4 regions of the Pseudomonas sp. GL_103 genome follow, and region 1 is predicted to be linked to each of the others. Evidence: predicted binding sites of a transcription regulator. Region 1 holds the regulator's gene; each other region holds the start of a gene.
What was found. Region 1 encodes FliA, which starts transcription of late flagellar genes. Its sites were predicted from a motif close to CTAAAGTTTNNNNNNNNNNNGCCGNTAA; they were not measured.
Positions count from the first base shown of each region.

Region 2: AC3IP0_RS22975 (flagellar protein MotY) is a predicted target of FliA. The motif match lies at 1,614-1,641, and genes of this name have one in related genera.
Region 3: AC3IP0_RS09630 (methyl-accepting chemotaxis protein) is a predicted target of FliA. The motif match lies at 1,924-1,951, and genes of this name have one in related genera.
Region 4: motA (flagellar motor stator protein MotA) is a predicted target of FliA. The motif match lies at 1,194-1,221, and genes of this name have one in related genera.

Region 1 covers NZ_CM174420.1:1,803,044-1,806,240, forward strand. Annotated here, with positions in the region: gene flhF (flagellar biosynthesis GTPase FlhF) at 1-221, shown strand, start outside; gene fleN (flagellar synthesis regulator FleN) at 338-1,168, shown strand; gene fliA (RNA polymerase sigma factor FliA) at 1,165-1,905, shown strand; gene AC3IP0_RS08145 (chemotaxis response regulator CheY) at 2,073-2,444, shown strand; gene AC3IP0_RS08150 (protein phosphatase CheZ) at 2,466-3,197, shown strand, end outside.
Region 2 covers NZ_CM174420.1:5,113,360-5,116,556, forward strand. Annotated here, with positions in the region: gene AC3IP0_RS22970 (argininosuccinate synthase) at 1-513, opposite strand, end outside; gene AC3IP0_RS22975 (flagellar protein MotY) at 643-1,548, opposite strand; gene pyrC (dihydroorotase) at 1,708-2,754, shown strand; gene rnt (ribonuclease T) at 2,751-3,197, shown strand, end outside.
Region 3 covers NZ_CM174420.1:2,112,797-2,115,993, forward strand. Annotated here, with positions in the region: gene AC3IP0_RS09625 (alpha/beta family hydrolase) at 1-138, shown strand, start outside; gene AC3IP0_RS09630 (methyl-accepting chemotaxis protein) at 326-1,891, opposite strand; gene AC3IP0_RS09635 (CPBP family intramembrane glutamic endopeptidase) at 1,997-2,788, opposite strand; gene acnA (aconitate hydratase AcnA) at 3,020-3,197, opposite strand, start outside.
Region 4 covers NZ_CM174420.1:525,721-528,917, reverse strand. Annotated here, with positions in the region: gene motB (flagellar motor protein MotB) at 1-269, opposite strand, end outside; gene motA (flagellar motor stator protein MotA) at 273-1,124, opposite strand; gene AC3IP0_RS02375 (HDOD domain-containing protein) at 1,292-2,830, shown strand; gene AC3IP0_RS02370 (rhodanese-like domain-containing protein) at 2,872-3,197, shown strand, end outside.

The DNA.
Region 1 (3,197 bases):
CGGCAAGTCTGGGTGAGGTGTTGAGCCTTGCCATCAGTCATGAACTGCCGGTGGCTTACCTGACCGATGGCCCGCGGATCCCGGATGATTTGCATCTGCCGCGTCGTCACCAGTTGGTCAGCCGCGCCGTGAGCGTGCAAATGCAGGAAGAACCCAGCGAAGAAGCCATGGCTGACATGTTCGCTGACATCTACCACAGTCCGACCAAGCAGGTTGGCTGAGGTAAAAATGAACAGTTTTTGTACCTACATCGATGGTCTGCCATGCATTGTTCCGTTTGTGAACGCGCAGCCAGTAATGTGGCCTCCGTCTATGCAAGACAAGGTAAAGAAATAACATGGGCAGCATGCATCCCGTACAGGTGATCGCGGTGACCGGCGGCAAAGGTGGCGTCGGGAAAACTAATGTGTCAGTGAACTTGTCCCTGGCTTTGGCCGAACTTGGCCGGCGCGTCATGCTGTTGGACGCGGACCTTGGACTGGCGAACGTCGACGTTCTGCTGGGACTGACACCCAAACGTACCCTGGCCGACGTGATCGAAGGCCGCTGCGAACTGCGCGATGTATTGCTGCAGGGACCCGGCGGCATCCGTATCGTTCCGGCCGCATCCGGCACTCAGAGCATGGTGCATCTGAGCCCCGCGCAACACGCCGGCCTGATCCAGGCCTTCAGTGATATCGGCGACAACCTCGACGTATTGGTGATCGACACCGCCGCGGGCATTGGTGACTCGGTAGTCAGTTTCGTCCGCGCAGCCCAGGAAGTGCTGCTGGTGGTGTGCGACGAGCCGACCTCGATTACCGACGCCTACGCGTTGATCAAGTTGCTGAACCGCGACTACGGCATGAACCGCTTCCGCGTCCTGGCCAACATGGCCCAGAGCCCGCAGGAAGGACGCAACCTGTTCGCCAAGTTGACCAAGGTCACGGATCGCTTCCTCGACGTCGCCCTGCAATACGTCGGCGCGGTGCCCTACGACGAAAGCGTGCGCAAGGCCGTGCAGAAGCAGCGCGCGGTCTACGAGGCCTTCCCGCGTTCCAAGTGCTCGCTGGCGTTCAAGGCCATCGCGCAGAAGGTCGATACCTGGCCGCTGCCTGCCAACCCGCGCGGGCACCTGGAGTTTTTCGTCGAGCGGCTCGTGCAGCAGACAGCAGGACCTGTTCTATGACAGCCAGCGGCTACAACCTCTACAAGAAGTCGGCACGCGATGCGCAGTACGAGCTGATCGAGCGTTATGCGCCGCTGGTTAAACGCATTGCCTACCACTTGCTGGCGCGTCTGCCGGCAAGTGTCCAGGTCGAAGACCTGATCCAGGCCGGGATGATCGGCCTGCTTGAAGTGTCGACCAAATATGACGCCAGCAAAGGCGCCAGTTTCGAGACGTACGCGGGCATACGAATCCGCGGCGCCATGCTCGATGAAGTGCGCAAGGGGGACTGGGCGCCACGTTCGGTTCACCGCAATACGCGCATGGTCAGCGATGCCATTCGCTCGATTGAAGCGAAAACCGGCCGTGACGCTAAAGATCACGAAGTTGCGGCCGAACTCCAATTGAGTCTCGACGATTACTACGGGATTTTGAACGACACCCTGGGCAGCCGGCTGTTCAGTTTCGACGACCTGTTGCAGGACGGCGAACACGAAGGGCTGCACGAGGATGGCGCGAGTGCTCATCTCGAGCCGTCACGCGACCTGGAGGATGAACGCTTCCAGGCTGCGCTGGCGGATGCGATTGCCAATTTGCCGGAGCGTGAGCGACTGGTGTTGGCGCTGTACTACGACGAGGAGCTGAACCTCAAGGAAATCGGTGAGGTCCTGGGGGTCAGCGAATCGCGGGTCAGCCAGTTACACAGCCAGTGCGCGGCCCGCTTGCGGGGGCGTTTGGGGGAGTGGCGAGCGCGCTGAAGGCAGTGTGGGGACACTGCGAACGAGGCTGGTGTGGTTTTGAACTGCGCCGGTCGCGATCTGTTGTGCTCCAGACAGTCATTGAGTGCTTTGCCGGATTGATTGAAATGGCGCGTCCAGGTGCTGGGCGCGTTTAAGACTGCTTGGAGGTCGAATTGGACAAGAACATGAAAATCCTCATCGTTGATGACTTCTCAACGATGCGGCGGATCATCAAGAACCTGCTGCGTGACCTTGGGTTCACCAACACCGTCGAGGCCGACGATGGCACTACCGCCATTCCGGTGCTCAACAGCGGAAGCATCGACTTTCTGGTAACGGACTGGAACATGCCTGGCATGACCGGTATCGATCTGCTGCGCCACGTGCGTGCCGATGAAAAGCTCAAGCACCTGCCGGTGCTGATGGTGACCGCTGAAGCCAAGCGCGAGCAGATCATCGAAGCGGCCCAGGCTGGCGTTAACGGCTATGTGGTCAAGCCCTTCACGGCCCAGGCGTTGAAAGAAAAAATCGAGAAGATTTTCGAACGCATCGGTTGATGAGTGCGCCACGGGGGAGCTATGGGCAATAACGAAACTTCATTGGGCGATTTTGAATCGACCCTGAAAAAACACGCCGTCGAATTGGTCGCGAGCCTTGAAAAAGGCAAGTTCGGCGACGCGGTGCAATTGATCCATGAGCTCAACCAGACCCGTGACCGCGGCCTGTATCAGGAAGTGGGCAAGCTCACTCGCGAACTGCATAGCGCGATCGTCAATTTCCAGATTGACCCGCACATGCCGCAAGCCGAAGAAGTGTCGCAGATCACCGATGCCACCGAGCGCCTGGGCTATGTGGTCAAGCTGACCGAGGCGGCGGCCAACCGCACCATGGATCTGGTGGAAAGTGCCACGCCACTGGTCAATGGCCTGGCCGATGAAGCCAAGGTGTTGAGCGCGGACTGGGGGCGCTTCATGCGTCGCGAAGTCGGCGCCGAAGAATTTCGTGAACTGGCCCGGCGGGTCGACGGGTTCCTGACGCGCAGCGGCACGGACAATCGCGCGGTGTCGGGCAACCTCAACGACATCCTGCTCGCCCAGGATTACCAGGACCTCACAGGCCAGGTGATCAAGCGTGTGACCCAGTTGGTCACCGAAGTTGAAAGCAACCTGCTCAAGCTCGTGCTGATGGCCAGTCAGGTGGACCGCTTTGCGGGCATCGAACATGACCGTGAAGCGATGCTTGCTGAAAAAGATCCACAAAAACATCTCTCTCAGGGTGAAGGTCCGCAGATTCATGCCGATAAAAGAGAA
Region 2 (3,197 bases), 2.9 Mb from region 1:
GTGGCGCTCGATCGGAATCCCGTGCTTATCGGCGTAATCCATCAGCTTTTCACGGGACAACAGGTCCCACTCGCGCCAAGGGGCGATCACTTTCACACCTGGCTTCAAGGCGTACGCACCGAGTTCGAAACGAACCTGGTCGTTACCCTTGCCGGTGGCGCCATGGGAAATGGCGTCTGCACCGGTTTCGTTGGCAATTTCGATCAGGCGCTTGGCGATCAGCGGACGAGCGATGGAAGTACCCAGCAGGTACTCGCCTTCATAAACGGTGTTGGCGCGGAACATCGGGAAAACGAAATCGCGCACGAACTCTTCGCGCAAGTCGTCGATGTAGATCTCTTTGACGCCCATGGCCTGAGCCTTGGCGCGTGCAGGTTCGACCTCTTCGCCCTGACCCAGGTCAGCGGTGAAGGTCACCACTTCACAGTTATAAGTATCCTGCAGCCACTTGAGGATCACCGAAGTGTCCAGGCCGCCGGAATACGCCAGAACAACCTTGTTTACGTCCGCCATGCCATCACTCCACGGGGTTCTACGGAAAGCCGGGAAGTCTACCGCTCATACAGAATAATTTACAGTGGCGCGACAGCTTATGACGACGAAGCGACAGATTCTGTCGAGGGCGCGACGATTACAGCCGGGTCAGGAAGTGGCCGAAGCGGCCGCTTTCGTCGCTTGCGGGGCGACTTGTTCCGCTGGTGCTCCGCGCTCCAGGCGCACCGCTACTCGACGATTCTTCGCGCGGTTGGTGTTGTTGGTATTAGGCGCCACCGGATAACGCTCGCCATGGAAACGCAGGGTGATTTGCGACTCCTGGATGCCGTTGGCCTTGAAGAACTCCATCACTGCCAGGGCTCGGCGCCGCGACAGGTCGCGGTTGGTCAGGCGGTTGCCGCTGTTGTCGGAGTGACCGTCGAGCTCGATGTGATTAACCGTCGGATCGGCCTTCATGTACTCCAGCATCACCTGCAGTTTGGCTTTTGCGGCGCTGTCGAGTTCGATTCCGCCGCCGGGGAAGCCGATTTCGGATTGCTTCACCTGTTCGAAATTCTTTGGCAACAGTTTCGCCACGCAACCCTGGTAGTCGGCAAATGCTTTGGTGAACCTGACCGGCAACAAGCGCACTTCCGACACCCGTCCATCCCCCGATGAATGTCGAACCACCGGGCTGCGACCGTCCATCAGACCACTGATCAGACGCCCGGCCTGAACCTGTGAGCTGTTGAACAATACGTTGCCACTGCCGATTCTCACCGTACCCAGGTTGATATCGTCACGTCCCGGTTGCCACGGCGCAGCAGCGGCCAGCAGCGTCGCCGAGCCACCGCCAATCATCGGGTTGTAGGCTTTCAGACGAAACGTCGCCTGCTCGCCGGCACGACGCACGAACTCGCCCGAACCGAAGTCGGTAACCGGCTGAGTCAGGCGGCATTCGAACTTGTCGCCTTCGACCGTCCACTCAATGTTCTCCAGACGTGTCTGGAAAGTGAGCGCCATCGCCGGAAGGCTGGCAAACACAATGAGCAAGGCTAAATAACGCTGGCGCACGGGAGGCTCCACTGGCTTCTACAACAAAAAGACCGACACACACATGTTTACGGCATACCTGTTGGATATCGGAAGCTTCCTGCAAAACTTGATAGCGAGTGCCTGCAAGAGTCTTTTCCGGTAGCATTCCCTTGAGTTTGACCCGCCTGGAATCCCCTCATGTCCGACCGCCTGACCCTGCTGCGTCCCGACGACTGGCATATTCATCTTCGCGATGGTGCCGTGTTGACCAATACCGTCGCGGATGTCGCGCGCACCTTTGGCCGCGCCATCATCATGCCCAACCTGGTTCCACCAGTGCGCAACGCGGCCGAAGCCGACGGCTATCGCCAGCGGATTCTCGCTGCCCGCCCGGCTGGCAGCCTGTTCGAGCCATTGATGGTCCTGTACCTGACCGACCGCACCCAGCCCGAAGAAATTCGCGAGGCCAAGGCCAGCGGATTCATTCACGCCGCCAAGCTGTACCCGGCCGGCGCGACCACCAACTCGGACTCTGGCGTCACCAGCATCGACAAGATCTTCCCTGCACTCGAGGCCATGGCCGAAGTCGGGATGCCGTTGTTGGTCCACGGTGAAGTCACCCGGGGCGATGTCGACGTGTTCGACCGCGAAAAAATCTTCATCGACGAGCACATGCGTCGTGTGGTCGAGCGCTTCCCGACCCTCAAAGTGGTCTTCGAACACATCACCACCACGGACGCCGTGCAGTTCGTCAACTCGGCTTCGGCCAACGTGGGCGCGACCATCACCGCGCACCACCTGCTGTACAACCGCAACCACATGCTGGTGGGCGGGATTCGGCCGCACTTCTATTGCCTGCCGATCCTCAAGCGCAATACCCACCAGGAAGCCCTGCTCGACGCCGCCACCAGCGGCAGCGAGAAGTTCTTCCTCGGCACCGACTCGGCGCCCCACGCCCAGCACGCCAAGGAAGCGGCCTGCGGTTGCGCCGGTTGCTACACCGCCTATGCGGCCATCGAGATGTATGCCGAAGCCTTCGAACAGCGCAATGCGCTGGACAAGCTCGAGGCCTTCGCCAGCCTCAACGGCCCGCGGTTCTATGGTCTGCCGGCCAACACCGATCGCATCACCCTGGTCCGCGAAGAATGGACCGCCCCGACCAGCCTGCCATTTGGCGAGCTGACCGTTATCCCGCTGCGCGCCGGTGAAAAACTGCGCTGGCGCCTGCTGGAGGAACACGCGTGAGTGAAGACCATTTCGACGACGAACTGGAAGGCAATGGCGGCGGAGGCGGCCCTCGTCATCCAATGGCGGCAAGGTTCCGTGGTTACCTGCCGGTTGTCGTCGACGTAGAAACCGGTGGCTTCAATTCGGCCACCGACGCCCTGCTGGAGATCGCCGCGACCACCATCGCCATGGATGAAAAGGGTTTTGTTTACCCGGATCACACCTACTTCTTCCGTGTCGAGCCGTTCGAAGGCGCAAACATCGAAGCGGCGGCCCTGGAGTTCACCGGGATCAAGCTCGATCACCCCCTGCGCATGGCGGTGAGCGAAGAGTCTGCCCTGAACGATATCTTCCGCGGCGTGCGCAAGGCCCTCAAGGCCAATGGCTGCAAACGGGCGATCCTGGTCGGGCATAACAGCAGCTTCGACCTGGGCTTCCTCAATGCGGCGGTTGCGCGGCTG
Region 3 (3,197 bases), 310 kb from region 1:
TATGCGCTATCGCCGGGTATCGAGGTGTTCTGGCTGGTGGCGGGGGATCATGACTTGAAACCGTTGAAGGCTTCGGGGTTTAGCCATGAGCAGCATTTGGCGGCTGCGGCACAGAAGGTGGCTTCATTCCTTCGGTGAGGTTTGTGCAGGCTGTAATGGCCCCATCGCGAGCAAGCTCGCTCCCACAGTGATTTGTGGTGTGGCTCAAAACCCTGTGGGAGCGAGCTTGCTCGCGATGAGGGACTACCAGGCAACATCACTTTCACTGGATCAATAAAAAACCCGGAAGCTCTCACTGTCCGGGTTTTTGTCATTCCAGCCTCTATCAGCGGTTAAACCGCTCTACCAACGAGTACTGTGTATTGGCAGTCTTGGTCAGTTCTTCACTCAACAACGCCGAGTTCTGTGCCTGTTCCGAAGTCTGGTCCGCCAGTGCCGATATGTTGCTGATGTTGCGGCTGATTTCTTCAGCCACGGCACTTTGCTCTTCGGTCGCAGCGGCGATCTGGGTGGTCATGTCGGTGATGTTGGCCACCGCTTCGCTGATCCCCACCAGTGCCTGGTCCGCTTCCAGTACCCGCGCCACGCCTTCTTCCGCCTGACGGTGCCCTGCTTCCATGGTCTGCACGGCAGTGGTGGCGGTTTGCTGGAGCTTGGCGATCAGCGCATGAATCTGCCCGGTGGACTCGCTGGTGCGTTGCGCCAGCTGACGAACTTCGTCGGCCACCACCGCAAAACCACGACCCATCTCGCCGGCCCGGGCCGCTTCGATGGCAGCGTTCAGGGCCAGCAGGTTGGTCTGGTCGGCGATGCCTTTGATCACGTCGACCACGCCGCCGATTTCGTTGCTGTCCTTGGCCAGTTGGGTCACGGTCACGCCGGTTTCACCGACTACCACCGACAGGCGCTGGATGGCTTCGCGGGTTTCCCCGGCGATGTCACGACCACGACCGGTCAGGCGATTGGCTTCCTGGGTGGCATCGGCGGTGCGTTGCACATGGCTGGCGACTTCCTGGGTGGTAGCGGCCATCTGGTTGACCGCGGTGGCCACCTGTTCGGTCTCGACCCGTTGACGTTCCAGGCCGCTGGAGCTGTTGTGCGCCAGGGCATCGGATTGCCTGGCCTGATCGGTCAGGTGTTCGGCCGTGTCCTGCAGGCGCGTCAGGCAGGTTTTCAGGCGTGCTTCCTGGCTGAGGATGGACATTTCCAGGCGCGCCTGGGCGCCGCGACTGTCGGTGTACATCTGTGCGATCAACGGATCGGAAGTGGTCTGCTCGGCCAGTCGCAGCAAACGCTTGAGGCCACGCTGTTGCCACTGGAGGCCCATCAGGCCCAGCGGCACCGAAAGACCGGCAGCCAGGGCAAACCCCCAATGGGAGTTCAGCGATGCACCGATCATGAAGCTCAATTGGCTGACCAGGATGAACGGCAGCCAGTCCTGCAGGATCGGCAGCCATTTATCCGAGGAGGGAATGGCCGACTTGCCCTGGTTGATGCGTTGGTAGAGCGCTTCGGCACGGCGGATCTGTTCGGCGGTGGGCTTGACCCGCACCGACTCGTAACCGATCACCTGATTGCCTTCGAAGACCGGTGTCACATAGGCGTTCACCCAGTAATGATCACCGGTCTTGCAGCGATTCTTGACAATGCCCATCCATGGCAAGCCTTGTTTCAGCGTGTCCCACATGTGTGCGAACACCGCGGCCGGGACGTCGGGGTGACGGACCAGGTTGTGCGGTGCACGGATCAGTTCCTCTCGGGAAAACCCGCTGATCTCGACGAATGCGTCGTTACAGTAGGTGATCATGCCCTTGGCATCGGTGGTGGAAATCAACCGTTGCTGAGCCGGGAAGGTCCGCTCGCGTTGTGTAATAGGCTGGTTGTTACGCATGGCTTTTTTAATCCGCAAGGCTTTCAAGTGCTGTATCGGCAAGGCCGGCGGATTGTTGAGATTATTTTTCGATAATCAGCGATGCGTCGCAAAATGACCCTTGCGTCAGCCGGCGAGCATCGGATAGGTGAACAGGCCGAAATGCAGCAGGTTCAAGCCAAAATGAGTAGCGATGGCTGCTGTCAGTCCTCCAAAACGGTAGGCCAGGCCATAGCCGATCCCGGCCAGGCCGGCTAGCAGGACCCATTGCCAGCCAGCACCGGTATGCGCGAGGCCAAAGATCAGCGAAGCCAGGAGCAGCGCAAAGTTTTCACCATGACGCAGATTTTTCAGCCAGCGACTCAGGCCGCTCTGGATGTAGCCGCGAAACAGCGCTTCCTCGACAAGCGTCACCAGCAGCAGATTGTTGAGCAGCCACAGCCAGGCAGAATCCGGCCACTTCGGTGCCCAAGCGACGACACCCAGCAACAGCGCACCACCCAAGGCCAGAACGGCACTCAGGGGCAGCGCCAGTGCGGTGGCAAACAGGATCGATCGAAGCGAGCGCCGACCGACAAGCCATGGGCAGACCAGTAACAGCCAAAAACCGATCAGGGGTTTGTCAAGGTTCGCGTACATGGAAAACGGCACCGCGTCGTCGGTGAAACGCTGCGTGGCGATGATTGGGCCGTTGTAGAAACCGGGCCACCAATGCGTCGCCAGGGTCAGAGCTAGAATGATGAATAGGCCATGGCCGAAGTATCGACCGAACTGATGCGTTTGCTGGCTAGCGGCAAAACCGGAAACCAATAGCAAAACAACAGAAATCGCCGCCGGCCAACTCATACTGCTGAAGTCCAATGCCAAGTAGTAGCCGAGGGAGAGGAGGGCCAGAAAAGTCCTTGGCAGAGCAAACATTGAAAGTCCTTGTGTCGAAATTCTGTGGATTCCCCCAGTCCCCAGTGGGAGCGAGCTTGCTCGCGATGACGGCGAAACATTCAAAGATGATGTTGAATGACACTCCGCTATCGCGAGCAAGCTCGCTCCCACAGGGGCTAGTGTCGGGCCAACATCAAGCAGTGCGAGATTATAGGGATGTGGTCACAAACAAAAACACCGCCCGAAGGCGGTGTCTGTGTCGGCGTATGACTACGCCGCAATCAACTGCCGCAACACATAATGCAGAATCCCTCCGGACTTGAAGTACTCCACCTCATTGAGCGTATCGATGCGGCACAACACCTCGATCTTCTCGCTGCTGCCGTCTTCGCGGGTGATGACCAGCGTCAGGTTCATCCGTGGTGTCAGCTCGACGCCGGTCAAGCCG
Region 4 (3,197 bases), 1.3 Mb from region 1:
TTGAGGGTGTTTTCCGGCGCCAGGGTCGGCGTGCCGCCCAGATCGATGATGTAGGGCGTGCCGCTTTCGGAAAAGCCGATCGGGTCCTTGAAGTAACCGGCGATGGCAATCTTCTGTTCCGGCGTGGCGGTGGACAGCAGCCACAACACCAGGAAGAACGCCATCATCGCCGTGGCGAAGTCGGCGAAGGCGATTTTCCACGCGCCCCCGTGATGCCCGCCGGCGATGCGCTTGACGCGCTTGATGATTATCGGCTGATTATTTTCCATAACTTAACGACCGCGAACCGCTTGTTCCAGCTCGGCGAAGCTTGGACGGTGCGCCGGGTACAGGACCTTGCGCCCGAACTCCACGGCCAGCGATGGCGGCATGCCGGAAGCCGAAGCCACCAGCGAGGCCTTGATGGCTTCGTAGACGTTCAGCTCTTCCTTGGCATCGTGGGCCAGGGAATGGGCCAGCGGGCCAAAGAAGCCGTAGGCGGCGAGAATACCGAAGAAGGTACCCACCAGTGCCGCACCCACGTGCAGGCCGATGGACTTCTGGTCGCCTTCACCCAGCGAAGCCATGGTCACCACGATCCCCAGTACCGCCGCGACGATACCGAAACCAGGCATGGCGTCGGCAATGCCGTTGACCGCGTGGGATGGGTGCTCCAGGTCTTCCTTGAGGCTGAACAGTTCCATGTCGAACAGGCCTTCCAGCTCGTGAGGAGCCATGTTACCGGAGGACATGATGCGCAGGTAATCGCAGATGAACGCGGTCATGCGCTCGTCCTTCAGCACCGTCGGGTACTTGGCGAAGATCGGGCTCGCGGCGGCATCTTCGATATCGCCTTCGATGGCCATCATGCCTTCGCGGCGACTCTTGTTGAGGATCTCGTAGATCAGGCCCAGCACTTCCAGGTAGAAGGCGTGGTTAAAACGCGAACTGAACATGCTCAGGGATTTCTTGAGCACGTGCATCGTCATGTAACCGGGGTTGGCCTGCAAGAACGCGCCGAGGGCGGCACCGCCGATGATCATGACCTCGAACGGCTGGATCAGGGCGGCAATCTTGCCGTGGGAAAGCACGTATCCGCCGAGCACGCTCGCGAATACGACGATGATGCCGATAATTTTAGCCATAGGTTAGGAGAGCACTTACTGAGTCGGGTTCAAGGTCATATTCGGAAGTTAAAAAATCTCTTCTTCTACTTATCGGCAAAACTGCGCCAGACTATAGCCAGTTCAGGCGAAAAGCTAATTTGACCCCTTGCGGGCATAGGTAATGTTGACGATGATCGCCTCCCACCATGGTTAACGAAACGAACGTCCCAACCCCGAAACCGACCACTCTCGAAGGCTGGGTCAAGCTGCTCGATGGAGTGCGCCTGCCGGTTCCGCAAGCCAGCCACGACCGTGTCTGCAAGGCCATCGGCGACAATCGCAGCTCGCTGCGCGATATCGCCGACCTCATGCAAGGCAGCCCGGCCCTGGCCTTGAGCGTGATTCGCGAAGCCAACCGGCACACCCATGGCGGCATGGCCGAGCCCGCGGAAAACCTTGAGGTTGCGATCAATCGCCTCGGCCTGAAACGCACCGAAGAACTGCTCGCGCGCCTGCCCGCCGAACCCCAGTCCGAGATCCCCAAAGCCCTGCGTCAGTTGCAGATGATCAGCCAGCACGCCACGCAACAGGCCAACGGTTTTTTTGCCAGTCGCCTGGCGCGCCTGTGGCAGGACATCCACTGGGGCAGCCTGCTGTTTCTTTCGCCGCTGTGGCCCCTGGCGCTGACCCATCCGAAACTGCTCGAAGATTGGGAGCTGCGGGTCATCCATAAAGGCGAGTCGGCACGCAAAGTCGAGCAGCAACTGTTTGGCGTACGCCTGCTGGACATCGGCCTGGCGCTGGTGGAGGTCTGGCGCTTGCCGATCTGGGTGCAGCAGGGCTATCGACTGTTGCTCACCGAACAGCGGGAGCTGGTGAAAGTCCTGCGCATCGCCCGCGACAGCGAGCACCCGTTGCGCCAGCAGAACCGCCTCGATGACGATCCGACCCTGCGTCGCTGGCTCAATCAACCGGCCAATACGGTGTTGCTGGCCAACGGGCTGGCGCTGTCGGCGCAGCACGCTTGGGACAGTCCCCACAGTGAGCGCTGGCAGTACCTGACCAGCCTTTACCTGCAAATGCCGATGGACGAACTGCAGCAACAACTGCACCAGCAAGCCGCCAACAGCGCACGCCAACACGCCATGCCCGACCTCTGGCACCCCGCCGAATCGCTGATCTGGCCGTGGGACATGAACCGTGTCCACGCAGGCTTGCTGCCGGCGGCGGCACCCACCGCCGAAGACCTGGCGAAGTGGCGCAAGCAATGCGCCGAACTGCTGGTCGAGCCGAGTCGTTTCACCAACGCCATGCACTTGACCATCGCCGCCCGGGACGCCCTCGTGGCCTGCGGCATGCGTCGGGTGATGATCCTGATGGCCGACCGCACCCACGCCAACCTGCGCGTGCACCAGACGGCCGGCCTGCCGAAGGAAGCGGCCGGGTTGAACTTCGTGGTCAGCCAAAGCAACGTGTTGCAACGCCTGCTCGCGCAGCAGGCACAAGTGCGCCTGACAGCCGCCAACAACGCGCAATTCTCGGCCCTGCTGCCCAACAGCCTGCGCTCACAGTTCAGCGGTGAACACCTGCTGCTGCGTTCGCTGGTCAACAATGGACGGGTGATCATGATCGTCGTGACGGATCAAGGCGGCGGGCCGTTTTCGGAAATTTCCGTACAGGCCTTCGGCAAAACCGCGCAGTGCATCGAGAAAGCCCTGCACAGCTTTAGCCACCGTGGCCAATAAGCTGCGTTACAATCCTCCCTTTTGTGCTCTGGAGACCTCACATGTCTGACTTCTCTGGCTTGCCGCTGGTGATCGAGCCGAGCGACTTGCTCCCTCGCCTCGACGCCCGCGAACTGATTCTGGTGGACTTGACCAGTCCCGCCCGCTACGCCGAAGGGCACATTCCCGGCGCGCGCTTTGTCGATCCGAAACGCACGCAGCTCGGCCAGGCCCCCGCCCCGGGGCTGATGCCCCCGCAGGCAGCACTCGAAGCGCTGTTTGGTGAGCTGGGACACAACCCCGATGCGGTCTACGTGGTGTATGACGACGAAGGCGGCGGTTGGGCCGGGCGCTTCATCTGGCTGCTGGATGTCATCGGCCACAGCAA